One region of the Streptomyces sp. NPDC028910 genome, then DNA from elsewhere that is predicted to be linked to it. Evidence: riboswitches for the same ligand, from Rfam matches in the RefSeq annotation. Region 1 holds a riboswitch; the other holds the start of a gene.
The links. A riboswitch is a leader RNA that binds a small molecule or an ion and turns the genes downstream of it on or off. The one in region 1 is predicted to bind glycine.

Region 1 (14,255 bases):
CCGTGCCGTGTCCCTGCGGGGGCTTGCCGGGGGGCCGCTGCGCGGAGCCGGCCCCCGCCCCGCCCCTTCTCCGTTTCCCGGGCTCCGCCCGGCTCCGCGCCTCAAACGCCGGCGGGGCTTGAGCAGCAGGCTCCGCCCGGACCCGCGCCTCAAAACGCCGGCGGGGCTTGAGCAGCCCCAGCGTCAGCCGCGGGGGGCGCGGGCCAGTTGGCGGGACTGGGCTACCAGGTGGTCCGCCGAGTCCCAGACCTCGGCGTCCTCCTCCAGGAAGCCGCCGGCCAGGTTGCGGGTGGTGATGGCGATCCGCAGCGGGCCCGGGGCCGGGCGGCGGCGGATGTGGGTGGTGAGCTCCACCGTCGGGGCCCAGCCGATCAGGCCCAGGTCGAAGGCGGTGGGCGGCAGCGCGTCCACCGCCAGCAGCATGGACAGCGGGTCGGCGTCGCGGCCGTCGGCCAGCTCGAACCAGGCCCGCATCTCGCCCTTGCCCGACGGCGCGCCGACGGCCCAGCCCGCGGTCGCGGGGTCCAGCCGCAGCCGGAGCCGGTCGACGATCGCGGAGCTGCCCGGGATCGGGGCCGGGCCGGCTTCGGGGCCGAGGCAGTCCTCGTAGGGCGGCATCACGGGCGGCAGGGCCACCGTGCGTACGTCGTCCGGCAGGGAGGAGAGGTCGCCGTAGGAAGCGAGGACGCGGATGCGCTCGACCTCGGCGCCGTTCTCGTCGTACTGGAACAGCGAGGCCTGGCCGGTGGAGAGGGTGCGGCCGACCCGTACGACCTGCGTACGGATCACGGCGGGGCCGGGCACGGAGGAGGTCAGGTAGTGCGCGGAGACGGTGAAGGGGTCCGGGTGCGGGAGGGCCGCCGACAGGGCCCGGCCGACCAGGGCCAGCAGGTAGCCGCCGTTGACGGCGGTGATGATCGTCCATCCGGCGGAGAGCTCGGCGTCGTACACCCCCGGCTCGCCCGCGCGCGCGGTGATCGTGGTGTCGCGGTCGAACTCGCTGTCGCCGATGGTTGCCTGGGCAGCTGCGTGTGACATGAAAGCGACGGTACACCGCGAAGCTACTAAGCGGTAGCTTTCTTTTGTTACGGCTCCTCGGACACAGACGACCGCCGGTTCCAGGCCAGCGGTGCCCGCCAGTGGTAGCGCATGGCGAGGAGACGCAGGACGAAGGTGGTGACGATCGCCAGGCCGGTGGTGATGCCGTTGAGGATGTCGAGGCCGATGAAGACGGCGACCATCGAGGCGCCGACGACGGCGGGGACGGCGTACATCTCGCGGTCGCGCAGCAGCGAGGGCACCTCGTTGACGAGTACGTCGCGCAGTACGCCCCCTCCGACGGCGGTGGCCAGGCCGAGGGCGGCGGAGGCGGTGAGGCCGAGTCCGTACTCGTACGCCTTGGTCGTGCCGGTCACGCAGAACAGTCCGAGGCCGGCCGCGTCGAAGACGTTGATGGCGCGGTTGATCCGCTGGACCTCGGGGTGCAGGAAGAAGACGATCGCGGCGGCGATCAGCGGGGTGAGGAAGAAGCTGAGCTCGCCGAAGGCGGCGGGCGGGACGGCGCCGATGACGAGGTCGCGGAAGAGGCCGCCGCCGAGGGCCGTGACCAGGGCGAGGACCACGATGCCGAAGACGTCGAAGTTCTTGCGGACGGCGAGCAGGGCGCCTGCGGTGGCGAAGACGAAGATGCCGGCGAGGTCCAGGGCATGCTGGATCCCGGGCGGGAAGAGATCGTGGAGCACTGGCTCATTGTCGCCCCTTGGCTCCCGCCGGGGTGACGGAGCCTCTTGGCTCCCGCCGGGGTGGAGGCTCGGGCTGGCCGGGGCCGGGGCCGGGGCGGGGGCGGGGTCCAGGACTCGGGGCTCCGCCCCGGACCCCGCGCCTCAATCGCCGGCGGGGCTGGAAGTGTGCGGCGTGGGTGCGCCCGCTCGCGGGGCTCCGCCCCGGACCCCGCGCCTCAAACGCCGGCGGGGCTGGATTGTGCGGCGGGGCTGGACGTGTGCGGCGGGCCCGGATGTGCCTGGTGGGGCCGGGGGCGCGCGGAGCGCGGGGCGGCCCCACCAGGTCGTTACTCCGTGGCCTTGGACACCGCTTCCGACGCGCCCGGCAGGGGCTGGTCGCCCGGGGCCTGGTCGGGGGCGTTCTCCGGGTGGTGGCAGGCCACCTGGTGGCCCGTCTTCAGGGCCAGCAGCGGCGGTTCCTGCGTCGTGCAGATCTGCGTGGCCTTCCAGCAACGCGTGTGGAAGCGGCAGCCGCTCGGCGGCGCGATCGGCGACGGCACGTCGCCCTTGAGCAGGATGCGGCCGCTCTTCGCGCCGCGCCGCCTCGGGTCGGGCACCGGCACGGCCGACAGGAGCGCCGTCGTGTACGGGTGCATCGGCGCCTTGTACAGCGACGCGTTGTCGGCCAGCTCGACGATCTTGCCCAGGTACATCACCGCGATGCGGTCCGAGACGTGCCGGATGACCGACAGGTCGTGCGCGATGATCACGTACGTGAGGCCGAGCTCCTCCTGGAGGTCGTCCAGCAGGTTGACCACCTGGGCCTGGATCGACACGTCCAGCGCCGAGACGGGCTCGTCCGCGACCACCAGCTTCGGCTTCAGCGCCAGGGCGCGCGCGATGCCGATGCGCTGGCGCTGACCGCCCGAGAACTCGTGCGGGTAGCGGTTGTAGTGCTCCGGGTTGAGGCCGACGAGGGACAGCAGCCGCTGGACCTCCGCCTTGAGGCCGCCCTCCGGCTCCACGCCCTGGAGCTTGAAGGGCGCGCTGACGATGGTGCCCACCGTGTGGCGCGGGTTCAGCGAGCCGTACGGGTCCTGGAAGATCATCTGGATGTCCCGCCGCATCGGCCGCATGCCGGAGACGCCGAGGTGCGTGATGTCCTTGCCCTCGAATTCGACGGTGCCGCCCGTCGGTTCGAGCAGCCGCGTGATCAGCCGGCCCATGGTCGACTTGCCGCAGCCGGACTCGCCGACGATGCCGAGGGTCTCACCGCGCCGGACGTCGAAGTCGATGCCGTCGACGGCCTTGACCGCGCCCACCTGCCGCCGGATCAGTCCCTTGGTGATGGGGAAGTGCTTCATCAGGCCGGTGACCTTGAGCAGGACCTCGGGAGAGTCCGTGGCCTGCGCGGGAATGACCGCCGCTTCCGTCTTCTTCATGTCAGGCGTCTCGGTCACAGCTTCGGCGCAATCTCTTCGGTCCAGATCCGGGTCCGCTCTTCCTGCGACATGTGGCAGGCGGACCAGTGGCTGCTGTCGTCCTGCGTGAGCTCCGGCCGGACCGTACGCGTCACATTGCCCTTGGGTACGTCTGCGTACGGGCAGCGCGGGTTGAAGGCACAGCCGCTGGGGATGTTGATGAGGCTGGGCGGTGAGCCCTTGACCGGGATGAGGCGCTCGGTCTGCTCACGGTCGATGCGCGGCATCGAGCCCAGCAGGCCCCAGGTGTAGGGGTGGCGGGGCTCGTAGAAGACCTTCTCGGCGGTGCCCCGCTCGACGCACCGGCCGCCGTACATCACGAGGATCTCGTCGGCCATCTCCGCCACGACGCCGAGGTCGTGCGTGATCATGATGACGGCGGAGCCGAACTCCTTCTGCAGATCGCGGATCAGGTCCAGGATCTGCGCCTGCACGGTGACGTCCAGAGCCGTGGTCGGCTCGTCCGCGATCAGCAGGTCGGGGTTGTTGACCAGCGACATCGCGATCATCGCGCGCTGGCGCATGCCGCCGGAGAACTGGTGCGGATAGTCGTCGACGCGCTTGGCCGGCTCGGGAATGCCCACCCGGTCGAGCATCTCGACGGCCCGCTTGCGCGCCGTCTTCTTGTCCACGGCGTGGTGGACGCGGTACGCCTCCACGATCTGCGCGCCGATCGTGTAGTACGGGTGCAGCGCGCTCAGCGGGTCCTGGAAGATCATCGCCATCTCGCGGCCCCGCAGCCGGCGCACCTCCTCGGCATCGGCCGACAGCAGTTCCTTGCCGTCGAGCCAGATCTCGCCCGACATCTCGACGGTGGAGCGGCTGCCGCTGCCCACCCGGTGCAGTCCCATGACGGCCAGCGAGGTGACCGACTTGCCGGAGCCGGACTCGCCCACGATGCCGAGGGTCTGGCCCTTCTCCAGTTGGAAGGAGAGCCCGTCCACCGATTTGACGATCCCGTCGTCGGTGGGGAAGTGCACCTTGAGGTCGCGTACGTCGAGGAAGGCCTCGGAGGGACGGCCGCCGGCCGGTCCGGCCCCGTTCCCCTTCGCGGTCGGATCGGTCACGACAGCCTCACCCTCGGGTCGATGATGGCGTAGACGAGGTCGACCACCAGGTTGCACAGCACGATGAAGAATCCGGCGAAGAGGGTGACCCCGAGGATCTTCGGCAGGTCGTTCACCGCGATGGCGTGGTAGGCGTACTCGCCCACGCCGTGGTAGGAGAAGACCGTCTCGGTGACGATGGCGCCGCCGAGGAGCAGCCCGAAGTCCATGCCGAAGATGGTCACGATCGGGGTCAGCGCGGAGCGCAGCCCGTGGCGGGTGACGACCACCCGTTCACGCAGGCCCTTGGCGCGCGCGGTGCGGATGTAGTCCTCGCTCATGGTCTCCAGCATTCCGGCCCGGGTGAGCCGGGCGTAGAGCGCGGAGTAGAGGAAGGCGAGCGTGCACCAGGGCAGGACCAGCCCTTGGACCCAGCCCGCCGGGTCGTCGGCGAACTCCACGTACACGTTGGTGAACACGGGCCAGTTGAAGACAAAGACGGCCAGCGCGAGCGTGCCGGTGAAGAACATCGGCAGCGAGACTCCGGCGAGGGCCACGCCCATCGCGAGCCGGTCGAAGAGCGAGCCGGGGCGCAGGGCCGAGATCACGCCCGTGGTGACACCGGTGATCAGCCAGATGACGGCCGCTCCCAGGGTGAGGGAGGCGGTGACGGGCAGCCGGGTGACGATGTCGGGCCAGACCTCGACGTGGTCCTTGAAGGAGTAGCCGAGGCAGGGGGCGTTGCACTGCGAGGGGTTGGGGCCGAAGTTGAACTCGCGGCCCGCGAAGATGCCCCTCAGGAACTCCCAGTACTGCGCGTACAGGGGCTGGTCGAAACCGAGGTTCTTCTTGACCGCGGCGATGGACTCGGGCGAGGGGTTCTTGCCCACGTACTGCGTGGCCAGCGAGTCGGCCGTGCCGCCGGCCAGCCGGGGCAGCAGGAAGAAGATCGCGAAGGTGATCGCGCTGACGATGAGCAGCAGGAACACCGCGGCGAACAGCCGCCGGACGATGTACACAAACACGAGGGTCGGCTTCGGCGTCCGCCGGTCCGCCCGCTCCCCGGTCGGGGGAGCGGGACGGACCGGCGCGCACTGCTGCCTTCACCTGCCTTCCACGGTTCTGGCAGATCTGGCTGAGAGGGTCAAACTGCCTGCGGACGTACGGCCGGGGTTACTTCAGGCCGATGTTGAGGTAGTCGTACTGACCGCTCCACGCCGGGTTGGAGACCACGTTGCTGAGCTTGGGCGAGCGGTAGTGCAGCACCTTGAAGTAGGTGAGGGGCACGATGACCGCCCGGTCCATGACCTTCTTGTCGATCTCGCCGTAGACCTTCTCGCGGGCAGCGGCGTCGGTGTTGGCGATGTTGTCGTTCAGCATCTTGTTGATCTCGGGGTCGTTCAGCTGCGACAGGTTGGTGTTGCCCGTCTTGCCGATCGCGTCACCGTGGACGACCTGCTGGAGGAAGCCGAAGCCGCTCGGCCAGTCGGCGCCCCACTGCATCATCATGAGGCCGATCTTGTTGTCCTCGGTGAACTTCGGGACGCCCGCGTAGTCGCTGAAGTACTTGCCCGCCGGGAACTGCTGGATCTTGACGGTGATCCCGATCTTCTTCAGGGACGCCTGGATGGCCGTGGCCATGTCGACCTCGCCGGCGCGGTCGTTGCGCGCGGTGATGGTGGTCTCGAAACCGTTCGGCTGACCGCAGGCGGTCAGCGCGGCCTTGGCCTTGGCCTCGTCGCCCTTGTCACCGGGGGTCTGGTAGGTGTTGAAGTCCACGTGACCCGGGATGTCGGTCGGCAGGACGGTGCTGGCGATGGCGCCGCGGGTGGGGCCGCCGAAGGCGGTCTGCACCGACACCTTGTCGATCGCGTACTGCACCGCCTGGCGGCATTCGAGCTTGTCGAAGGGCGCCACCTTGGTGTTCATCGCCATGTAGACCAGGCGACCACCCTCGGCGTTGTCGGTGTTGGGGTCCTTCGAGGTCAGCAGCTCGGTCTGGGTCTGCTGGGCCACACCGTTGCCGACGATGTCGATGTGGGTGTTGCCGGCCTTCAGGTTGGAGTCGATCGTCTCCTGGTTGACCTTCAGCTTGACGACGATCTTTTCCGGGAGCTGCTTGCGCAGCGGGTCCGTGGAGGCGTCCCAGTGCGGGTTGCGGACCAGGACGGCTTCCTTGTCCTGTTCGTACTTCTCGAACATGTACGAGCCCGAGGAGACGATGCTCTTCACGTAGTCCGCGCCGGTGTCCTTGGCCTTCGGCACGGGGGCCGACTGCGGGTTCGCCAGCAGGTAGTCGAACTCGGCGAAGGGCTGCTTCAGCTTGAAGACGATCGTCTGGTCGTCGGGGGTCTCGATGGACTTCAGCCCCGCGTCGGACTTGTCCTTGTACGGGCCCTCGTACGGGGTCTCGTTGTTCTTGAGGTACTGCGCGAGGTAGCTCGGGCCGTTGGAGTGCACGTCCCGCGCGAAGTTGCTGCGTTCGACGGCGTACTTGACGTCCTTGGAGGTGACCGCCGTGCCGTCGCTGTACTTCACGCCCTTGCGGAGCTTGTACGTCCAGGTGGCGCCGCCGTCGCTCGGCGTGCCGAGGCCCTCGGCGAGGTCCGGGACGACCTTGTTGCCCTCGGCGCCCGGGGCGGGCGCGAAGGTGGTCAGCGGACGGGCGTACAGGCGGCTGAAGTTGAAGACGAAGCCGTAGTACGTGTTGCCGGGGTCCCAGGAGTCGGGGGTGTCGGACGCCTCGTAGACGATCGTCCCGCCCTTCTTGTCCGAGGCGTTGACCACGGCCTTGACGGCAGCGTTGGCACCGGCCGACTTGTCGTCGCCGCCGGTCTTGTCACCACCATTGCAGGCGGAGGCGGTGAGGACGACGGTGATGGCGGCGGCGAGCACCGCGGCTGATCTCGACCTGCTTCTCATGGCGGAGTGATGCCCCCTGATTCGGAGTGATGGTGGGTACTGACGGTGCCTCGGCCGGGTGTCCGAGGAACGGGACGGGTCAGCGCGAGCTCTTGGGGTCCAAGGCGTCGCGCAGGCCGTCGCCGAGGAGGTTGAAGGCGAGCACGGTGAGGAAGATCGCCATGCCCGGGACGACCATGAACATCGGGTCGACCTTGTAGTAGTCCACGGCGGAGCTGAGCATTCCGCCCCACGAGGCCTGCGGTGGCTGGATACCCACGCCGAGGAAGCTCAGGGAGGCCTCGAAGAGGATGTTGGTCGGGATGAGCAGGGTGGCGTAGACGAGGATCGGGGCCACCAGGTTGGGCAGCAGCTCCCGGAAGACGATGAAGGGGCCGCGCGCGCCGAGGCTGCGGGCCGCGTCGACGAACTCCCGCTCGCGAAGGGAGAGGGTCTGGCCGCGGACGATACGTCCGATGTAGGGCCAGCTGAAGAAACCGATCACGAAGATCAGCACGCTGATGTGCAGCGGCAGTCCTTCGAGGCCGAAGGCCCCGCCCTGGAGGGCGGCGGAGATGGATATCGCGAAGAGCAGCAGCGGGAAGGCGAGGAAGGTGTCCATCATGCGGCTGATCACCGTGTCGGCCCAGCCTCCGTAGTACCCGGCGATGACGCCCAGCACGGAGCCGATGAACACCGAGACGACGGTGGCTCCGAAGGCCACCAGCAGGGAGACCCAGGAGCCTTCCAGGATGCGGGTGGCGATGTCGCGGCCGAACTTCGGCTCCACGCCGAGGGGATGCTCCCAGCTGATGCCGCCGAGGGGGCCGATGGGGGTGGCCAGGGAGGGGTCGATGAGGTCCTGGTGGAGGGCGTCGGGGTCCAAGCCGAAGATCCACTGGATCGGCTGGGAGAGCATGGCCAGCACCACCAGCAGCAGCACGACCGTGCCGCCGGCCATCGCCACCTTGTCCCGCTTGAGTCTGATCCACGCGATCTGGCCGAGCGAACGCCCCTCGATCCGCTTCTGCGTCAGCCCGTCGGGTATCCCGTCGGTCTGCGGGAGCACCGGCTCACTGGGCGCTGTGGGTGAAGCCGTCATCGTGGTGGGGACCCCTCTCGGCCGACGGTGGCCGGCCCTGGCCGCCGCCGTAGCGGCTTGGTTCACATCGGTGGCACTGTTGGCGTGGGTGCCGGCGGCTGCGTCGGCGTGGGTGGTGCGGCGAGCCTGAAGTCAGCCCGGAGGGCTCTTCCTTGCGGACGGCCCGGATGGCCCGGCCTTCGGTTGGGGGGAGTCTTTATCGGGCTCGCGATCACCCGCCAGACCTGCCGGGGAATGGATGCGCAACCGTAATCTCCGGCCGAACCTCCCGGTATCCGGACTCGTCGCCCGGCTCAGCGGAACAACGGGGTCCGATGCGCACGGACCGGACATCGCGGCCGACGACCCCTGAACGCCGGGATTTTGGCTGGTTATCGGCGCATACGGCCGAGGCCGCACCGGTGAGTTCCGGTGCGGCCTCGGGACGGGCGTCTCGCGATGCGGACGAGGGGGTCTAGGAGCCTCAGTACGTCGGCGCCTGGCCCTCGCGGTCGTAGAAGGGACGGGTCTGCGCGCGCAGCCACATGGCCACGGGGTCGTGCTCGTCCGCCAGCGCGACCGTGCACACCGGGACGCCCTCGGGGACCACCCCGACCGACTGCCGCATCATCTCCCGTACGGATTCCAGCGCGGGCGCGGAGGCGTCGTACAGGTCGAGCCCGACCGCGAGGTACGGGGACCCGAGCGCGGGCTGCACCCAGGCGCGGCGCAGCGACCGGACGGCGGGGGTGCGGTGCGCGTGCTGGGTCAGCAGCCCGTAGAACTGCGGGAGCTCGATGGCGGGCTCGGAGAGCCGCAGCGGGCCGGCCGGCATCCGGTCCAGCCCGGTCGCGATCCGGCGCAGGTCGGCCCAGGGGACGCCGAGGCCGCCGCCCTGGGCGTGCGGGTTGAGCCACAGGCCCCAGCGGTCCGGGTAGAGGGCGCGGGCGATGTCCCGCCCGGTGACCACCTCGTAGCCCCGGTTCCAGCCGCTGGCGGCCAGTTCCTGGGGGGAGGTGACGCAGGGCGCGTACCCGAGGCTCTCGACCTCCATGCCGCCGTACTGGGCGTCCGGGGAGCCCGGCTGCCCCTGCCAGAGCAGCATCCACAGCCGGCCCTCGGAAAGGGCATGCAGGAGCGACTCGTAACTCTCGTAGCGCCCGGGAGTCACCTGGCGCATCATGTGCTCGACCTGCCCGGCCGCGGCCGTGCCTGACGCACTCACCCGGTACCCCTCTTCGTCCGCCCGTCGTCCACGCGTGCCAACAGCTTAAGCGGCGCTACGGGAGGTAGAAGGGGCGTACGCGCTCACGAATCCAGTCCGTGACCGGGTCCTGGGCGGCGTCCAGCAGGATCAACTGCACGGGCCACGGCGGCGGGACACGGGTCAGGGCCCGCCCGAGGGCCTCCATCGGGGCGCCCTGCGTCTCGGGCTCCCATCCCACCAGGCGGACACCGATGAACAGTTCCGGCGTCCCGCCCTCGATGCTGGCGAGGCAGCGGTACGCGGCGGCGACCACGCCGGTGGCGCGGAACTCCTCGGTGGCGGCGGCCAGGAAGTCCACCGGATCGTCCTGCCAGTCGGGCTCGTAGAGCCGGACCCGGCCGCCGGTGGAGGAGCCGTCGAGCGGGGTCCGTCCGGTACGGCAGAGCTCCGCGACGGCGGGCGGGGGGAGCGGCACGCCGACGGCGCCCTCTGGGTTGAGCGCGATGCCGAGCTGCGGGGGCAGGCCGCGGGCGAATGCGACGGCGGGGGCCACCGCGAAGTCCATGCCGGGGCCGACGCAGGCGAGGAACTGGGCCTCGGAGCTGTAGACCGGGACGTACGCCGCCCCGCCGATGTCCATCGTGGGCAGGTCGAGGCTGGGGGCGTCGGGGCCGCCGCCGCCGGGCAGGGGCACCCACACCTGGCTGCGCCCGAGCACCTCCAGGATCCGGCCCCCCGCGTCCGGCTGCCCGAGCGCCGCCCCGAGCACCTGCTCCAGCTCATTCCCCGGCCAGCCGCCGCCTTGCATGTGCCCCTGCCTCCGCCTGTGGTCCCGCCGATGTCGTGCCGATGTCGTGCCGAGGCTATCGGGTGTCCCGGCGGTGGTCCTGTCCGCGCCCAGCTGCGGCGCCGCTGCCGGGCTCTGCCCGGACCCGCGCCTCAAACGCCGGCGAGGCTGAAATACCCAGCCCCGGCGGCGCCGCGGTCGTCAGTCGTGGAAGGCGATCCCGGTCACGGCGGTAGCCGAGCGGCGGTCCAGGAGGGTCACCGAGGCGCAGCCCGGCGGGGGATGGCCGGCCTCCGCGGAGCGGAGAAGGCGGGACACCGCGCCGCGGTGACGGGCGAAGGCGTACGCCGACACCCGGCGCCCCCGCGCGGCCTGGCCGGAGAGGGCCTCCTCGGGGCTGCTGTCCAGGAGGAGCAGGTGCAGCGCCCGGCCCCGGCGGCGCGCGGCCGCCGCGAGCAGCCCCCGTACCCAGGTCTGCGTACCGCAGTCGTGGACGACCACGGAGGCACCGGAGCGCAGGATCCGCCACAGCCCCCAGTAGTGCGCGCCGCGCACGAGCGGCCGGTACACCGCGTACGGCAGCGCCGCCGGCATCCGGCGTTCCCAGCGCTCACGGGTGTCCTGGGAGTCGATGGCCGCGCCCTGCGCCGCCGCCCGCTTGATCAGCGTGCTCTTGCCGCCGCCCGGCAGGCCGGACACCACGACGATGTCCCCTTCCGCGAAGCGGAGCCGCTGCGGGCCGCGCACCGCCGGTCCGCGCAGGTCGCGTACGAGACCGAGGCCGGCGTCCGCCGTCCCCTTGCGCTCGCGCGCGCCGCGCTGCGCCGGCACCGCGTCCACGGTTCCCGTCGTCGCCACTACTCCGAATCTCCGCACAGTGTTCGCCTCCCCCGAATCGGGTCGCAAGGACCCTTGCCCACTGAGTGTAAAGAGACGGTAATCCGGCAGCGCCGGTTCCGGTCCGCCCGCTCGGGGGGCGTACGAACTTTCGGACCCCCACACCCGATCACGGGCATGGCGTGCAATGATGTGCGCCATCTGGACCAACTGCATACCGGCCGCTTGAATCCGCGCGGGAGAGTCCCGGCACGCCGCAAGGCCGTGCGCGGGCGCCGAAGGAGCAAGAACCTCCCTTGAATCTCTCAGGCCCCGTACCGCGTGGATGAGGCAGATCTGAAAAGCGAGCTGCTCGACAGCTCCACCCAAGGTGCAAGTCGGGGATTCCGACGATCGAACGATCGGCGGAACTCTCGGCGAACCTCTCAGGTTCCGATGACAGATGGGGAGGAACGTCCTCGTCATGTCATGTCGATGCCCTGGGACCCGGGAGCCACACCCATGAGCACTGCCCCCCGTCTGACCGCCCTCGATGCGCTGCACCGCTCGCTCGGTGCGACCATGACCGACTTCGCGGGCTGGGACATGCCGCTGCGGTACGCCAGCGAGCGCGACGAGCACAACGCCGTACGCACCCGGGCCGGTCTCTTCGACCTGTCCCACATGGGCGAGATCACGCTGATCGGGCCGGAGGCCGTGAAGGCCCTGGACTACGCGCTGGTCGGCAACATCTCCACCGTCGGCGTCGGCCGCGCCCGCTACACGCACATCTGTCAGGAGGACGGCGGGATCGTCGACGACCTGATCGTCTACCGCCTCGGCGAGACCGAGTTCATGGTCGTCGCCAACGCCTCCAACGCCCAGGTCGTCCTCGACGCCCTGACCGAGCGTGCCGCCGGCTTCGACACCGAGGTCCGCGACGACCGCGACGCGTACGCGCTGATCGCGGTGCAGGGCCCGGAGTCCCCCGGCATCCTGAAGTCCCTGACGGACGCCGACCTGGACGGCCTCAAGTACTACGCCGGTCTGCCGGGCACCGTCGCGGGCGTGCCCGCGCTGATCGCGCGTACGGGCTACACCGGCGAGGACGGCTTCGAGCTGTTCGTCTCCCCCGAACACGCCGTGGAGCTGTGGCAGGCGCTGACCAAGGCGGGCGAGGGCGTCGGTCTGGTCCCGGCCGGTCTGTCCTGCCGCGACACCCTGCGCCTGGAAGCGGGCATGCCGCTGTACGGGCACGAGCTGAGCACCTCCCTGACCCCCTTCGACGCGGGGCTGGGCCGGGTCGTGAAGTTCGAGAAGGAGGGCGACTTCGTCGGCCGCGCCGCGCTGGAGGCCGCCGCCGAGCGCGCCGCCACGAACCCGCCGCGCAAGCTGGTCGGTCTGGTCGCCGAGGGCCGCCGCGTCCCCCGCGCCGGTTTCCCCGTCGTCGCCGACGGCATGGTGATCGGCGAGGTCACCTCGGGCGCCCCCTCCCCGACGCTGGGCAAGCCGATCGCGATGGCGTACGTGGACGCGGCGCACGCCGCGCCCGGCACCTCCGGCGTCGGCGTCGACATTCGCGGTACGCATGAGCCGTACGAGGTCGTGGCGCTGCCGTTCTACAAGCGGCAGAAGTAGTTCCGCACACCACGTCCGCCGTACGCGTACCCGTTCGGCGTACCCGTTCGGCGCCGTCTCAGTACCCAAGACCACAGTTCGTATCCACTCCCCCGCATCCAGGAGAATCAGGTCATGAGCAACCCCGAGAAGCTGCGTTACACCAAGGAGCACGAGTGGCTGTCGGACGCCGTGGACGGCGTCGCGACGGTCGGCATCACGGAGTTCGCGGCCAACGCGCTCGGTGACGTCGTCTACGCCCAGCTCCCCGAGGTCGGCGACACCGTGACCGAGGGCGAGACCTGCGGCGAGCTGGAGTCGACGAAGTCGGTCAGCGACCTGTACTCCCCCGTCTCCGGCGAGATCGTCGAGGCCAACCAGGACGTCGTGGACAACCCGGCGCTCGTGAACACCGCCCCGTTCGAGGACGGCTGGCTGTTCAAGGTGCGCCTCTCGGAGGAGCCGAAGGACGCGCTGTCCTTCGAGGAGTACACCAAGCTCACCGCCGGTAACTGACCCCAGGGGACCCTGATGTCTGTACTGAACACCCCTCTCCACGAGCTCGACCCGGACGTCGCCGCCGCTGTCGACGCCGAGCTCGTACGCCAGCAGTCCACCCTGGAAATGATCGCGTCGGAGAACTTCGCTCCGGTCGCCGTCATGGAGGCCCAGGGATCGGTCCTGACCAACAAGTACGCCGAGGGCTACCCCGGCCGCCGTTACTACGGCGGTTGCGAGCACGTCGACGTGGTCGAGCAGATCGCGATCGACCGCATCAAGGCGCTGTTCGGCGCCGAGGCCGCGAACGTCCAGCCGCACTCGGGTGCGCAGGCGAACGCCGCCGCGATGTTCGCGCTGCTGAAGCCGGGCGACACGATCATGGGCCTGAACCTGGCCCACGGCGGTCACCTGACCCACGGCATGAAGATCAACTTCTCCGGCAAGCTCTACAACGTGGTCCCGTACCACGTCGACGAGACCGGCCAGGTGGACATGGCCGAGGTCGAACGCCTCGCCAAGGAGTCCAAGCCGCAGCTGATCGTCGCCGGCTGGTCCGCGTACCCGCGCCAGCTGGACTTCGCCGCCTTCCGCCGGATCGCGGACGAGGTCGGCGCGTACCTGATGGTCGACATGGCGCACTTCGCGGGCCTGGTCGCCGCGGGTCTGCACCCGAACCCGGTGCCGCACGCCCACGTCGTCACCACCACCACGCACAAGACCCTCGGCGGTCCGCGCGGCGGTGTCATCCTGTCGACGCAGGAGCTGGCGAAGAAGATCAACTCCGCGGTCTTCCCGGGCCAGCAGGGCGGCCCGCTGGAGCACGTGATCGCGGCCAAGGCGGTCTCCTTCAAGATCGCGGCCTCGGAGGACTTCAAGGAGCGCCAGGTGCGCACCCTGGAGGGTGCGAAGATCATCGCCGAGCGCCTCGTGCAGCCGGACGTCACCGAGGTCGGCGTCTCCGTCCTGTCGGGCGGCACCGACGTGCACCTGGTCCTGGTCGACCTGCGCAACTCCGAGCTGGACGGCCAGCAGGCCGAGGACCGGCTCCACGAGATCGGCATCACGGTCAACCGCAACGCCATCCCGAACGACCCGCG
Region 2 (14,255 bases), on a different contig from region 1:
CGCCGACGGCTATCTGCACGGCGGCCACCGCCTGCGCCGCGTTCCACACCGCCGCGAACCGGGCCGGCGTCACCTGGAGGTGCAGTTGTACGGAGGTGCAGGCGGCCTCCGGCACGATCGATCCGGAGGTCCAGATCAGCCGCTCCACACCGTCGATGTCGAGCGTGAAGTCCTCCCCGCGCATCATGAGGATCTGCTCGTTCAGCAGCGAGTAGCGGTCCACCGCGGAAAGGTTCGCGCTGACCAGGTCCGCGCGGGAGATCGTCGGCAGAATACCGATCATCACCACTCCGGCGTCGATCTCCGCGGCCTGCCTGTGGGCATAGCCCAGCCCCGCGCTGAGTTCCTCGGCGAGCTGGTCGAATACCCGGCCACCCAGCCGGTGCGGAAGGACGTTCACCTCCAGATTGAACATTCCCAGTTCGGTCTGGAAATCGGGGCTCGCAATCCGCTCCAGTACCTGGGCATTCACCATTCTCGGCAACCCGTCGGCACCCGCCAGATTCAGCTCGATCTCCAGCCCCATCATGTTCTTCGGGCGATCGAACCTCTTCTCGACCAGGAGCCGCTCCAGTCCCTCCAGACACTCGTGAAGCTTCCTTCGATACCGCTGCCGATCGGACAGGTCGAATCCGCCCGCCACGACCTTCTCCCCCATCGAGCGTCCCCTCCTCGAGTGCACCTGGCCCGGGACGCCCAGGCGCGCGTTACGGTCGATGATGCCCCGGCATCGTGATCCATAACGCGGAGGGGGCGTGCGTGGCGAGGAGCGCGCGCCGGTTTGGCCGAAGGGCGCTTTGGCACATTCACCTGGCAAGTCGCCTCGCGCAAATTCCGCTTCGACATTGCCCGCTCCCGGATAGTCGGCGCTTTCCAGCCGAGCCCCTGTCCGGTAACCTCCGAGGTCAGCGCGGAACGTTCGCACGTATCCGGCATGAATGCCATGTCAGCGGGACCGGTAAGCGCCTTGCCGGCAATAGCCGGGACAGCTAGCCGAAACACTGCGTGAACACATGTCGTATAAACTCCGCAAACGAGGCAGAGAGTTGGCGCGCGGCCATTGCCCCTCGGCCCCCCTCTGGCCCCAGAATGCGACAGCGCCCGTCCGCACCTGCCCCCGTTCCACAGGTCTCCCAAGTGAGAGGCGACCCACCATGCCGCTGCATGTCCCTCCGGCTCCCGCGCCCGCCCTGCGCAGCGTCCTCGCGGCACTCGGTTCTCCCACCGCCGTCCACGAGGCGCACACTCCGGCCCTGCGCGCGATCGAGGGCCCGCTGACCGCCGAACTCCCCCTTCCGGTCCACATCCTCGACCGGCTGCACACGTCCGGCCTCGCGGCCGGCGGCAGGCCGCCCCGCACGCGGCTCACCGGCTGGCGGTTCCTGATCCGCAGCGGGGACCGCTACGTAGCGGCGGCCGACACCCGGCTGACACCCGACGGCTGGGCCTTCTCGCACTTCTTCGAGGGGCCCTACGTCGCCGCCACCGAACGCGCCCTGCGCCAGGCGGAGTCCCTCTCGACGAACTACCAGCCGCGGCTGCTGTCCGTACCGGAGCTCTACATGCTGACCCTGTGGCTGCACGGGGCGGTGGGCGCCGACGCCTCCGCCGGGCTGCCCGCCGGCGAGGACCTGCTGGTGCCGCTGGCCCCGGCCCCGCCCGGCATCGCCGCGTACCGGCCGCATCCGGTCTCCGAGCTGCTGCCCGTGCTGACCCACCGGCTGACTCCCGCGACGGCGCCGGTCCCGCCCTCGCTGGCCGCGCCCGCCGCCTGACCCGATTGACCCATTCGGCCTAGCCCGCTCGGGTCAAGGTGAACCATCCGAAATGACAGGGGAGTTGGCCTGAACCGCCCGCACGAGTGATGCGTCCTCAATCTATGAGGACAGCTGCCGGGAAATACCTGCGAAGCGGCTGTCGTGGGGGAAGACTGAGGACAAGCTCCCCGCGGGTGCGGGGATGACCCAGGGGGACGGCCATGAACCACGCATCGAGCCGTAGCACACAGACCACAACGCAGCGAAAGAACGCATCCATGTGCCAGCACCAGCCAGCCTGCCCGTCAGCCGAATCCGCCGACCGGGAGGCCGCGCGCCCCGTGGCCAACCACCCGGAGCAGGGCTGGAGCCTGCTGTGCAATGGCGTCCTGCTCTTCGAGGACACCGGTGAGCTGCTGCCGGACGGCCAGATCATCGCTCCGCACCGCCCGCTCGCGGCGGCGTAGGCGACCAGAACGGCCCAGCCGACGCACGCCACGAAGAAGGGGCCGGCCCGGGAGACATCCCCGGACCGGCCCCTTCTTCATGTCGTACCTCATGTCGTACGCCGGTCATCCGGCGCGGGACGAGTCAGGACGAGTCGGGACGAGTCAGTTGTCGTACTCGTCCAGCGGCGGGCAGGAGCACACCAGGTTCCGGTCGCCGAACGCACCGTCGATGCGGCGCACCGGCGGCCAGTACTTCTCGGCAGCCGTGACCCCGCCCGGGAAGACGGCCTCGTCGCGGGTGTACGGGTGGTTCCACTCGCCGCCCAGCGCCGCCGCGGTGTGCGGGGAGTTGGCCAGCGGGTTGTCGTCCACCGGCCACTCGCCGCCCGCGACCCGCTCGATCTCGCCGCGGATGGCGATCATCGCGTCGCAGAAGCGGTCGATCTCGGCGAGGTCCTCGGACTCCGTCGGCTCGATCATCAGCGTGCCGGCGACCGGGAAGGACATGGTCGGCGCGTGGAAGCCGTAGTCGATCAGACGCTTGGCGATGTCGTCCACGCTCACGCCCGTGGCCTTCGACAGCGGGCGCAGGTCGATGATGCACTCGTGCGCGACCAGGTTGCCCGGGCCGGTGTAGAGCACCGGGTAGTGCGGCTCCAGGCGCTTGGCGATGTAGTTGGCGCCGAGCACGGCCACCTGGGTGGCGCGCTTGAGGCCTTCGCCGCCCATGAGGCGCACGTACGACCAGGAGATCGGCAGGATGCCGGCCGAACCCCACGGGGCGGCCGAGATCGGGCCGACGCCCGTCTCCGGGCCCGCGGTCGGCTGGAGCGGGTGGTTCGGCAGGTACGGGGCCAAGTGCGCCCGGACACCGACCGGGCCGACGCCCGGACCGCCGCCGCCGTGCGGGATGCAGAAGGTCTTGTGCAGGTTCAGGTGCGAGACGTCGCCGCCGAAGTGACCCGGCTTGGCCAGGCCGACCAGGGCGTTCAGGTTGGCGCCGTCGACGTAGACCTGGCCGCCGGCCTCGTGCACCTGGGCGCAGATGTCGGCGACGTGCTCCTCGAACACACCGTGCGTGGACGGGTACGTGATCATCAGCACGGCGAGCTCGTCGCGGTACTGCTCGATCTTGGCGCGCAGGTCGGCCGCATCCACCTCGCCGTCGTCGGCGGTCTTGACGACGACGACCTTCATGCCGGCCATCACGGCGCTGGCGGCGTTGGTGCCGTGCGCGGAGGACGGGATGAGACAGATGGTGCGCTGCTCGTCGCCGTTCGCCCGGTGGTAGGCGCGCACGGCCAGCAGGCCGGCGAGCTCACCCTGGGAGCCGGCGTTCGGCTGGATGGAGACCTTGTCGTAGCCGGTGACCTCGCAGAGACGTTCCTCCAGCTCGTTGATGAGCGTGAGGTAGCCCTCGGCCTGCTCCACCGGGGCGAAGGGGTGCAGCTGGCCGAATTCGGGCCAGGTCACCGGCTCCATCTCGGTGGTCGCGTTGAGCTTCATGGTGCAGGAGCCCAGCGGGATCATGCCGCGGTCCAGCGCGTAGTCCTTGTCCGAGAGCTTGCGCAGGTAGCGCAGCATCGCGGTCTCGGAGCGGTGCTGGTGGAAGACCGGGTGGGTCAGGTAGTCGTCCGAGCGCAGCAGGCCCTCGGGCAGGGTGTCGGCCGTGGTCTCGTCGAGCGCCTCGATGTTCGCGGCGGAGCCGTCGACCCCGAATGCGGCCCAGACGGCCTCGACGTCGGCGCGCAGGGTGGTCTCGTCACAGGCGACGGAGACCAGGTCGGCGTCCACCTGGTGGAGGTTGACCCCGCCCTCGCGGGCGGCGGCGACGACCTCGGCCGCACGGCCCGGAACCCGGGCGGTGATCGTGTCGAAGTAGGAGCCGTGCACGATCTCGACCCCGCCGGCCGTCAGACCGGCGGCGAGCAGGGTGGCGTAGCGGTGCGTCCGGCGGGCGATCGTCCGCAGGCCGTCCGGGCCGTGGTAGACGGCGTACATGGCGGCCATGACGGCGAGCAGCACCTGCGCGGTGCAGATGTTGCTGGTGGCCTTCTCGCGGCGGATGTGCTGCTCACGGGTCTGCAGCGCCAGGCGGTACGCCTTGTTGCCGTCCGCGTCCACGGAGACGCCGACGAGGCGGCCGGGCAGCGAGCGGGCGTGCTTGTCCTGGACGGCCATGTAGCCGGCGTGCGGTCCGCCGAAGCCCATCGGGACACCGAAGCGCTGGGTGGTGCCGACGGCGATGTCCGCGCCCAGCGCGCCCGGGGAGGTCAGCAGGGTCAGCGCCAGCAGGTCCGCGGCGACGGCGACGATGGCGCCGAGCTCGTGCGCCTGGTCGATGACCGGCTTGATCTCCCGGACGGCACCGGAGGCGCCCGGGTACTGGATCAGCACGCCGAACACACCGCGCTCGGCGACCTCGGCGGGAATCCCGGCGGACAGGTCCGCGACGACGACCTCGATGCCGATCGGCTCGGCGCGGGTCTCGATGACGGCGATGGTCTGCGGCAGCGCGTCGGCGTCCACGAGGAAGACGTTGCCCTTGGCCTTGCCCACGCGGCGGGCCAGCGTCATGGCCTCGGCGGCCGCGGTGCCCTCGTCGAGCAGCGAGGCGCCCGAGGTCGGCAGGCCGGTGAGGTCGGCGACGACCGTCTGGAAGTTCAGGAGCGCTTCGAGCCGGCCCTGCGAGATCTCCGGCTGGTAGGGCGTGTACGCCGTGTACCAGGCCGGGTTCTCCATGACGTTGCGCAGGATCACCGGCGGGGTGAAGGTCCCGTAGTAGCCGAGACCGATCATCGGGGAGAGGACCTGGTTGCGGTCGGCCAGCGAGCGCAGCTCGGCCAGCACCTCGGCCTCGGTCCGCGCCTCGGGCAGGTCGAGCGCCTCGGCGGTCTTGATCACATCCGGTACCGCGGCGGCGGTCAGTTCGTCCAGGGAGCCGTAGCCCACTTGGGCGAGCATCTTCGCCTGCGCCTCGGCATCCGGGCCGATGTGGCGCTGTTCGAAGGGGATGCCTCGCTCCAGCTGGGAGAGCGGAATGCGGTTGGCGGTCATGTACGGAGGCCTCCTGGTCGTATGACCTGCGAGGGGCACCACGGCGCGGGCACCCGGACGGCCTCCCCCTCTGTCATCTCAACCTGAGAGTTTCACCGGAGTCGCGGGGGTCGCCCGTGAGCTCCGGCTTTCACCGTCGGTGAGGAGAGGGACCGGCACTGCACGCCCGGTACCCACCCCTGCTTTCCAGAGTGGCCTCGTCCGTGCGGTACGTATGCCTGAGAGATTCCGGGGAGGATTTGCTCCTTCGGCGCCTCCGACGTGTTCACTCGGAGGACTCTCCCGCACAGGGTCGACAGCCGTCACCCAGCCTACCAGCGAGGATCCGGGCACTCCCCGAGTGGCCTCCTGTGCTGATATGCACTTCTGTAGTCATTACGGAGGAGTTGCGACCATTTGGAGGGACCGTGCAGACCGACATCGATCCGCGCAGCCTGATCGGCCGCAAGGCGTTCGACCGCAATGGCACCAAGATCGGCACTGTCGACGAGGTCTACCTCGACGATGCCACGGGCGTCCCGGAATGGGCCGCCGTCCGGACGGGCCTCTTCGGCCGGGACGCCTTCATCCCCCTGGAGCCGAGCGAGCTGGTGGGCGACACCCTGCGGGTCCCCTTCGACCGCTCCCTCATCAGGGACGCCCCGGACTTCGGCGTCGGCCGCCACCTCTCCCCCGAACAGGAGCTGCAGCTCTACCACCACTACGGCCTCGACACGACCCTGCCGACCGACTTCCAGGGCGACTTCGGCCACCTGGCGGGCGAGGAGGGCTGAGCGACCGGCGGCCGGCACCGGAAGCGGGGGCGCGGCCCGCGCACCGGGAACAGGGGCGCGGCCCGGCACCGGGAGCCGGGGCGCAGGTCGTCTCTTTCGGATCTTGCCGGGCCCGCGCTGCCCGGCAAGATCCGAAAGAGACGACCTAGCCCGCCTTCCGCATCAGGCCGGGCCGTCGGTGCCCCGCTCCCCGTCCCCCACCAGCGGCAACGGCTCCGAGGGCGCCAGCTCGGGGTCGTCCACCCGGAAGGTCCGCACCCGCCCGGGCTCCGACCCCGGCTGCTCGAACCGTACGGTCACCCGCCCGACCCCGCTGCCCTGCACCCACCCGGGCCCGTACACCGCGTGCCGTACGTCGCTCCCGGCCGCCCAGCGCCGCTCCCGCGCCGGCTCCGGCTCCGCGGGCGGCTCGGGCCCCCGCGGGGCACCGGGGGCCCCGCCGGCCCCCTCCGGCCCAGCAGCCTCTCCCTCCTCCCCCTCCTGCGCCTCTTCCGCTCCGTTCTCCTCATGCCCCGCAGCAGGGGCCGCTCCCGCGGCGAGCGACTGCGCGAACAGGTCCTCCTGCGTGTAGTCCGCCAGGCCGGTCACCCCCACCCCCAGCAGCCGCACCCCGCCCGTGGTGTCCACCCCCTCCAGCAGCCGCGCCGCCGCCTCCCGCACCACCGCGGGGTCGTCCGTGGGCCCGCGCAGCGTCTCGGACCGCGTCAGCGTGGAGAAGTCGTAGCGCCGCACCTTGAGCACGATCGTGCGCCCCGAGTGCCCCGAGCCCCGCAACCGCTGCACACACCGGTCGGCGAGCCGCTGCACCTCGTTCCGGATCCGCACCCGGTCGTGCAGGTCCACGTCGAAGGTGTCCTCGACCGACACCGACTTCGCGTCCCGCTCCGCGACCACCGGCCGGTCGTCCAGCCCCAGCGCCATCCGGTACAGCCCCGTACCGTGCGCGCGCCCGACCATGCGGACCAGCTCGTCCTCGCCCGCCTCCACCAGCTCCCCCACCGTGGTGATCCCGGCGCGGCGCAGGTGCTCGCCCGTCGCCGGCCCCACCCCGGGCAGGGTCCGGACCGACATCGGCGCGAGCAGCTCCCGCTCCGTCCCCGGTTCAATGAGCAGCAGCCCGGCCGGCTTCGCCTCTTCGGAGGCCACCTTGGCCAGCATCTTCGACCCGGCCAGCCCCACCGAACCGCTGAGTCCGGTGGCGGCCCTGATGTCGGCCCGCAGCCGCTCCCCGACCGCCCGGGCGGTCGGGGAGTCGTAGGCCACGCCGCCCGCCTCCAGGTCCACGAAGGCCTCGTCCAGGCTGAGCGGCTCCACCAGCGGCGACAGCTCCCGCAGCATGGCCATCACCACGTCGCTGACCTGCCGGTAGAGGCCGAAGCGCGGGAACAGGTACGCGCCGTTCGGGCAGAGCCGCCTCGCCTGCGCCATGGGCATCGCCGAGTGCACCCCGAACCGCCTGGCCTCGTACGAAGCCGTGGCGACGACCCCGCGCGGCCCGAGCCCGCCGACGATGACGGCTTTGCCCCGCAGGCTCGGCTTCGACGCCTGCTCGACGGAGGCGTAGAAGGCGTCCATGTCCAGATGCAGAATGGTCGGCGCGGCTCTCACAGCACCGATGCTGCCCTACGGCACTGACAAGGGGCACCGGGCACGTGGTCCGTCCCGGCGCCCGCGAGTCCCGCTGCGCCCGCTGCCGGCTCACGAGGCCGGGCGCGCAGGTCACACCGCGCGGTTGCGGCGGGCCGCCAGCTCGTCCGTCGGGTTGTGCCCGACCAGGGTCTCGCCGGTGTCCACGCGCTCCCCGTGCAACTGCGACAGCGCGCTCTCGACGTCGCGCCACACCACGCCCACGGCGATGCCGAAGACGCCCTGTCCGCCCTGGAGCAGCGTCACGACCTGGTCCGGCGAGGTGCACTCGTACACGGTGGCGCCGTCGCTCATCAGCGTCATCCGGTCGAGGTCCGAGAAACCGCGGTCACGCAGGTGCTGCACGGCGGTGCGGATGTTCTGCAGGGCCACGCCGGTGTCCAGGAAGCGCTTGACGATCTTGAGGACCACGACGTCGCGGAAGCTGTAGAGCCGCTGCGTGCCCGAACCGTACGCGGGACGCACACTGGGCTCCACCAGCCCGGTCCGCGCCCAGTAGTCGAGCTGCCGGTAGGTGATGCCGGCCGCGGCGCACGCCGTCGGCCCGCGGTAGCCGATCTGCTCGGGCGCCGGGTCACCGCCCACCGGTCCGACCGGCGTCGACTCCGGCTGACGGCGCGCGGAACCGACCGCACCGCCGTGCAGCGGGTACGGTCCAGCGTCACTCCGTGCGGGGGTGCCCCCGGTCGTACCGTCGCCCGTGATCCTCACGCCGACCCTCCGTCCTTGACCTGCCCACCTTGAAGGTAGGCAGTCACCAGGGGTGCGTCAACGATCGCCACACTCGGCACGCCGAGTGATAATCACCCTGAGAGTGGTTTCCCGTATCCCTTTGCGGGGAAAGGCTACTCGAATGGGCTGAAAGTTCTCCGTGGACGACGCGGCCGACGCCTACTGCGGGCCGGTGCCGAAGTCCTCGGGCGAGATCTGGTCGAGGAACTCGCGGAACTTCTCCACCTCGTCCTCCTGCTCGTCCGGAATGGCGATTCCGGCGTCGTCCAGCACGCCGTCACTGCCGTAGATCGGCGTCCCCGTCCGCAGGGCGAGCGCTATGGCGTCGGAAGGCCGCGCGCTCACCTCGACCCCGCTGGCGAAGACGAGCTCCGCGTAGAAGACGCCCTCCCGCAGGTCCGTGATCCGGACCTCGGTGAGCTCCTCACCGATCGCCTCCAGCACGTCCTTGAACAGGTCGTGCGTCAGCGGTCGGGCAGGGGCCATGCCCTGCTGCGCGAAGGCAATGGCGGTGGCCTCCCCTGGACCGATCCAGATGGGGAGGTACCGGTCGCCTCCCACTTCACGCAGGAGCACGATCGGTTGGTTGGAGGGCATTTCCACCCGGACACCCACTACGTCGAGCTCGTTCACACAGCAACCCTAGGACCTGCCCGGCAGGTTTGGGTAGTCGGGGCCCCTCCGGCTCACCTCAGCCGGACCCCGAGAGCAGTCTGTACGAGCGCCTCGTGCAGCCGTACGGACAGCCCCGCGAGCTCCTTCAAAGTGGCCTCCGCGTGGGCCCTGGTCTGCGGATTGCGGTGGCGGCGCAAGGGGGCCACCACCTGCTCCACCAGGCCCGCCTCCCGGTCCGCGGCCGCCTTCATGGCGCGCAGGTGCCGCGGCTCCAGTCCGAAGCGCCCAAGATCGGCCACGAGCCGGGCCACCGTGACCGCCTCGGCGTCGAACCCGCCGTCCGGCCCCTCGGCGAGCAGCCCGTACGACTCCCACTCGACCAGCTGGACCTCGTCCACGTCGGCGGCCGCGAGCAGCTCGGCCCGGCCCACCCGGGCCACGGTGGGCCGCTCCCGCCCCACCTCGCCGTAGACGGCCGCAGGACCGCCTGGATCGACCGCATCGCCCGGGTCCCTGTACGGCGTGGGCGCCGGGATGCGGATCTGTTCACCGCGGGCGAGCGCGTCGAGCTGCTCGCGGATGACCTTCAGCGGCAGGTAGTGATCGCGCTGCAGCCGCAGGATGCGGGCGAGCCGCTCCACGTCCTCGGTGCTGAACTTGCGATATCCCGAAGGCGTGCGCCGGGGCTCGACGAGCCCCTCCGCCTCCAGAAAACGGATCTTCGAGATGGTGACTTCGGGGAACTCGTCACGCAGCGTGGTGAGCACCGTGCCGATGCTCACCAGCCGCCCGGCAGGGCCGGCGGTGCCGGCGGCGCCGTTCTTCGGGGCACCGCCGGTCGGGATACGCAGCATGGGACCTTCCCTCTGGGGGTCCTCCCCGACGGAGTCCGGGGGAGGGTCAGACGCCCCGCAGGCTCGCGTAGAAGACCAGCCGGTACTTGCCGATCTGCACCTCGTCGCCGTTGTGCAGGGCGACGGAGTCGATCGGTTCACGGTTCACGTACGTGCCGTTGAGGCTGCCGACATCGGCGACGGTGAAGCCGCCGTCCGGGTTCCTGCGGAATTCGACATGGCGCCGGGAGACGGTGACGTCGTCCAGGAAGATGTCGCTCTGCGGGTGCCGGCCGGCCGTGGTCAGCTCGCCGTCCAGCAGGAAGCGGCTCCCGGAGTTAGGACCGCGCCGCACGATGAGCAGAGCGGAACCGGGGGGCAGCGCTTCCACCGCGGCCTGGGCCTCGGGGGACAGCGAGGACGACACGTGCGGCTGTCCCGACACCTCGGCCTCGTAGGCCTCCAGGCCCGAGATCGAGATGGTGGACGTGGTCTCCGAGGCACGCTCCGGCGTCAGGCCCGCCCGCAGCGGCGCTCCGCAGTTGGAGCAGAACCGACTGGCCGCATCGCTGCGGTGTCCGCACCTGCTGCAAACCTGCTCGGCCGACATGGACGGCTCCTCGCGCCGCGGCTGCCCCGCGGAGGCGTTGGTGGCATACGGGTCGGGGGCAAACCCTCCACCCGTAGTTGAGCTTGATGGTTCACCGAAACCTATGCGTCCGGTACCAGCAGGGTCAACAGCCGACACACCAGGGGCGCCCGAAACCTCGCCCGCGCCGGCGACCTCGTCACGGAAGAGCGGCCGGTCGCCCTGGCCTTCCCCGTCCCCCTGCCCCGCACGGTGCCGTGCCGCGCCGCTTTCCTCGCGGTTCTTCTTGCCGAACAACTTCTCAAACAACTTCACGGGCGATTCCCCTTGACCGAAACAGACCCGCCCGTGGGGCAGGACGAACTCCGAATGCAGACACCTGCCGACCCGGACATTCTCACAACGTCCGTAACCACCAGACAGTTTCCACCACGCACCGCGACTTCGGTGCGCCGACCCCCCGCAGGCATCCGCCCGCGTGAGCCGCTCCCCCCTCCACTCCGCATCATCACGATGACGACCGAGCGTAGTCAGGCTGCTTCGCAGCCCGCAAGGCATCCACAACGATCTTCGCCGACCGTGTGACGGCGACCGTGGCCTGCTCCTTCTCCAGCGTCTGGACCACACCGCCCGGAATGTTGAGCGCGGGCTCCAGGTCCTGGGGCTTGCCGATCACCCTGAACTCATAGGGTTGTGTGATCTTCTTACCGTCGATCCCGACCCCGCCGTTCTCGTCCGAGAAGTACGAGCCCGCCACGATGCGCACACCGTTGATCTGGATCGCCTCGGCCCCGGCCGCGCGCAGCTCCTGCAGCGTGTCCAGCAGCTGGTCGGACCGCACCTGGCCCGTGGGATCGGTGATCTTCAGCGTGATGCCCGGCCCCTGCGCTGCCACCGTACCGGCCAGGATGCCGAGTTGCCGCTCCTTCTCCACGGTCTGCTTGCGGGCCTCCTCGGCCTGGTTGGAGCTGCTCTCCAGCTCCCTGCGCTGGTCCTCCAGCCGCTGCTTCTCGTCCTCCAGGCGCTTGGTCCGCCCGTCGAGCTCGTCGAGGATCCGTACGAGGTCCTCCTGACGGGCCCCGCGCAGCGCGCTGGACTCGTTCGACCGGACCTGGATGGCCAGACCCAGACCCAGGACGAACAGCAGCAGCGCGACGATCAGTTGGGCCCGGCTCACCCTCGGCGGCCACAGCCCGGCCGCGAGCCGCTGGCGACCGCTCTCCTCGGGCTGCCCCGCCGCACCCTGGGGTGGCCCGCCCGCGCCCGCCGGCTCCTCGGGACTGTCGTTCGTAGTCATCGGCCTCACGCCCGGAACACGTGCCGGCGGATGGCCGCGGCATTGGAGAAGATGCGGATGCCGAGGACCACGACCACACCCGTGGACAGCTGCGAGCCGACGCCGAGCTTGTCACCGAGGAAGACGATCAGCGCGGCCACGACCACGTTCGACAGGAACGACACCACGAAGACCTTGTCCACGAAGATGCCGTCCAGCATCGCGCGCAGACCGCCGAACACCGCGTCCAGCGCCGCCACCACGGCGATCGGCAGATAAGGCTCCACCACGGCCGGTACTTCGGGCCGGACCAGAAGTCCGACCACCACTCCGGCCAAGAGGCCCAGTACCGCGATCACGATGCACCCTTCTGCTGCTCTGCTGCTGTAGCTGTACGTACGGTCAGGCTCGACGCGGCCGGCAGCCGCACCTCGTCGGCGGCGGACAGCGTGTAGCGGATCCCGTAGCTCTCCTGCAGCACGTGCAGGTACTGGCCGTCCGCCGAGTCCTGGAAGGCGGTCCCGAGCCGCTTCTTGTCCCCCACCGCCAGCACTTCGTACGGCGGCACCAGCGGCCTGTTGTCGACCAGTATCGCGTCACCCGCGGCTCTGATCGCCGACAGCGCCGTCAGCCGCTGCCCGTTGATGGAGACGGCCTCCGCCCCGGACTGCCACAGCCCGTTGACGATCTTCTGCATGTCACGGTCGCGGAGCCGGCCAGTGTCCGAGAAGCCCGTGCTCTCGCGCGGTCCGCCACCGCCCCCGGAGGCAGCGCTCTTCGCGTCGTCCACCACCAGCTTGATCCCGGGCCCGCGGACTTCGGTGGCGCCGGACAGCAGCGCCACGAGCTCGCCCTGGCCGCCACCGGGCTGCTTGAGCGCCGCGCGCTGGCGGGTGGCGACATCGGTCCTCAGCCGGTCGATGTCCCGCTCCAGACCGTCCGCGCGCTCGTCGGCCAGCTCCACCCGGTCGATCAGTTCCTGACGCTCCTTGGCCAGCACCGGCGCTGCCAGCCGAGCCTCGGCGGCACCGAGCGTCACCACCATGGCGGCGATGACGAGCCCCGCGGCAAGCCCCAGCTTGGCCTTCAGGGAGCGGGGCAGACCCGCCGTACCCTCCGACTCTCGCCGGGCCGCGGACTCCGCATAGCCCTCGTCGAGAGCGTGGTCCATCACGTGCGTCAGCAGCGACATGGAAGCGTCCGGGCGCGCGGGCACAGGAGACGCCGAAGTCCGGTTGTGGGGCGGCTGCGACATGCCGCACATCGTCGCATGTCGGCGCCGCCCGCACCCAATGCGCCCGCCCGGTGGGACGGGCGGGGTGCTCCCCGCCCGTCCCACCGGACTGCCGGCCCGCGTCATCGCAGGCCCGGCGCTCAGCGCCCGGCGCCGTCCACCACGCCCGCCCACTCGTCGAGCAGGGCCTGCGCGGAGGCGTCGTCGGGACCTTCGGCCCACAGGTGCGTGACGGCTTCCGCCGGGTCGGGCAGGACCAGCGCCCACCGCCCGTCGGCCTCGACCACCCGCACCCCGTCGGTGGTGTCCACCTGCCGGTCGCCGGCCGCCTCCACGACCCTCCGCATGACGAGCCCCTTCACCGCCCACGGTGTAGGAACGTCCCGCTTGAGCACATGGGCGCGCGGAATCCGGGCGTCGATCTGGCTCAGAGTGAGCTGCGTGCGCGCCACCAGCCCGAGCAGCTGCACGAAGGCCGCCGAACCGTCGAAGACGCTGCTGAACTCCGGAACGATGTACCCGCCCCGGCCGTCCCCGCCGAAGATGGTGTTCTCCGCACGCCCCACCCGGGTCAGGTCGTCGGGCGAGGTCGTCGTCCACTCCACCTGCGTGCCGTGGTACGCCGCCACCTGCTCGGCGACCCGCGTGGTGGTCACCGGCAGCGCGACCTTACCGCTGCGCTTCTCCGCGGCCACCAGGTCGAGCATCACCAGCAGTGCCCGGTCGTCCTCGATGATCCGCCCGCGCTCGTCCACCAGGGAGATCCGCTCGCCCACCGGGTCGAAGCGCACCCCGAAGGCCGCCCGCGCCGAGGCGACGATCTCCCCCAGCCGCACCAGCCCGGCCCGCCGGGACTCCGTCGTCTCCGTCGGCCTGGACTCGTCGAGCCCGGGATTGATCGTCAGGGCGTCCACCCCCAGCCGCCCCAGCAGGCTCGGCAGCACGAGCCCGGCGCTTCCGTTGGAGGCGTCCACGACCACCTTGAGCCCGGCGTCACCGATTCCGGTGGTGTCCACCCGCCGCAGCAGCGAGCCGGTGTAGGCGTCGAAGACACTGCCGGGGAACTGCAGGTCGCCGATCTCTCCGGGGAACGCCCGCCGGTACTCCTGGCGCGCGTACACCCGGTCCAGCTTGCGCTGCTGCTGGAGGGAGAGGTCCGCTCCCCGCTCGTCCAGGAACATGATGTCCACGGAGTCCGGAACGCCCGGCGAGGTCCGCAGGACGATTCCGCCGGCGCTGCCCCGCGCGGTCTGCTGCCGCGCCACCGGCAGCGGTACGTTCTCCAGGTCCCGT

Region 2: another riboswitch for glycine. It lies ahead of gcvP (aminomethyl-transferring glycine dehydrogenase); the one in region 1 lies ahead of gcvT (glycine cleavage system aminomethyltransferase GcvT).

The regions. Positions count from the first base shown of each region.
Region 1 covers NZ_JBVHVF010000005.1:308,683-322,937, reverse strand. The annotation lists gene ACZ4TV_RS10400 (thioesterase family protein) at 184-1,038, opposite strand; gene ACZ4TV_RS10395 (trimeric intracellular cation channel family protein) at 1,086-1,742, opposite strand; gene ACZ4TV_RS10390 (ABC transporter ATP-binding protein) at 2,069-3,163, opposite strand; gene ACZ4TV_RS10385 (ABC transporter ATP-binding protein) at 3,178-4,269, opposite strand; gene ACZ4TV_RS10380 (ABC transporter permease) at 4,266-5,273, opposite strand; gene ACZ4TV_RS10375 (ABC transporter substrate-binding protein) at 5,422-7,170, opposite strand; gene ACZ4TV_RS10370 (ABC transporter permease) at 7,250-8,251, opposite strand; gene ACZ4TV_RS10365 (enhanced serine sensitivity protein SseB C-terminal domain-containing protein) at 8,715-9,455, opposite strand; gene ACZ4TV_RS10360 (enhanced serine sensitivity protein SseB) at 9,511-10,245, opposite strand; gene ACZ4TV_RS10355 (AAA family ATPase) at 10,426-11,082, opposite strand; glycine riboswitch at 11,288-11,391, shown strand; gene gcvT (glycine cleavage system aminomethyltransferase GcvT) at 11,563-12,678, shown strand; gene gcvH (glycine cleavage system protein GcvH) at 12,793-13,173, shown strand; gene glyA (serine hydroxymethyltransferase) at 13,189-14,255, shown strand, end outside.
Region 2 covers NZ_JBVHVF010000045.1:8,643-22,897, forward strand. The annotation lists gene ACZ4TV_RS32675 (glutamate-cysteine ligase family protein) at 1-658, opposite strand, end outside; gene ACZ4TV_RS32680 (hypothetical protein) at 1,155-1,775, shown strand; gene ACZ4TV_RS32685 (DUF5999 family protein) at 2,036-2,224, shown strand; gene gcvP (aminomethyl-transferring glycine dehydrogenase) at 2,369-5,263, opposite strand; glycine riboswitch at 5,460-5,558, opposite strand; gene ACZ4TV_RS32695 (PRC-barrel domain-containing protein) at 5,671-6,036, shown strand; gene ACZ4TV_RS32700 (DNA polymerase IV) at 6,199-7,644, opposite strand; gene ACZ4TV_RS32705 (MerR family transcriptional regulator) at 7,756-8,394, opposite strand; gene ACZ4TV_RS32710 (bifunctional nuclease family protein) at 8,575-9,048, opposite strand; gene ftsR (transcriptional regulator FtsR) at 9,102-9,884, opposite strand; gene ACZ4TV_RS32720 (FHA domain-containing protein) at 9,931-10,875, opposite strand; gene ACZ4TV_RS32725 (DUF881 domain-containing protein) at 10,961-11,749, opposite strand; gene ACZ4TV_RS32730 (small basic family protein) at 11,755-12,087, opposite strand; gene ACZ4TV_RS32735 (DUF881 domain-containing protein) at 12,084-12,992, opposite strand; gene ACZ4TV_RS32740 (sugar phosphate nucleotidyltransferase) at 13,103-14,255, opposite strand, start outside.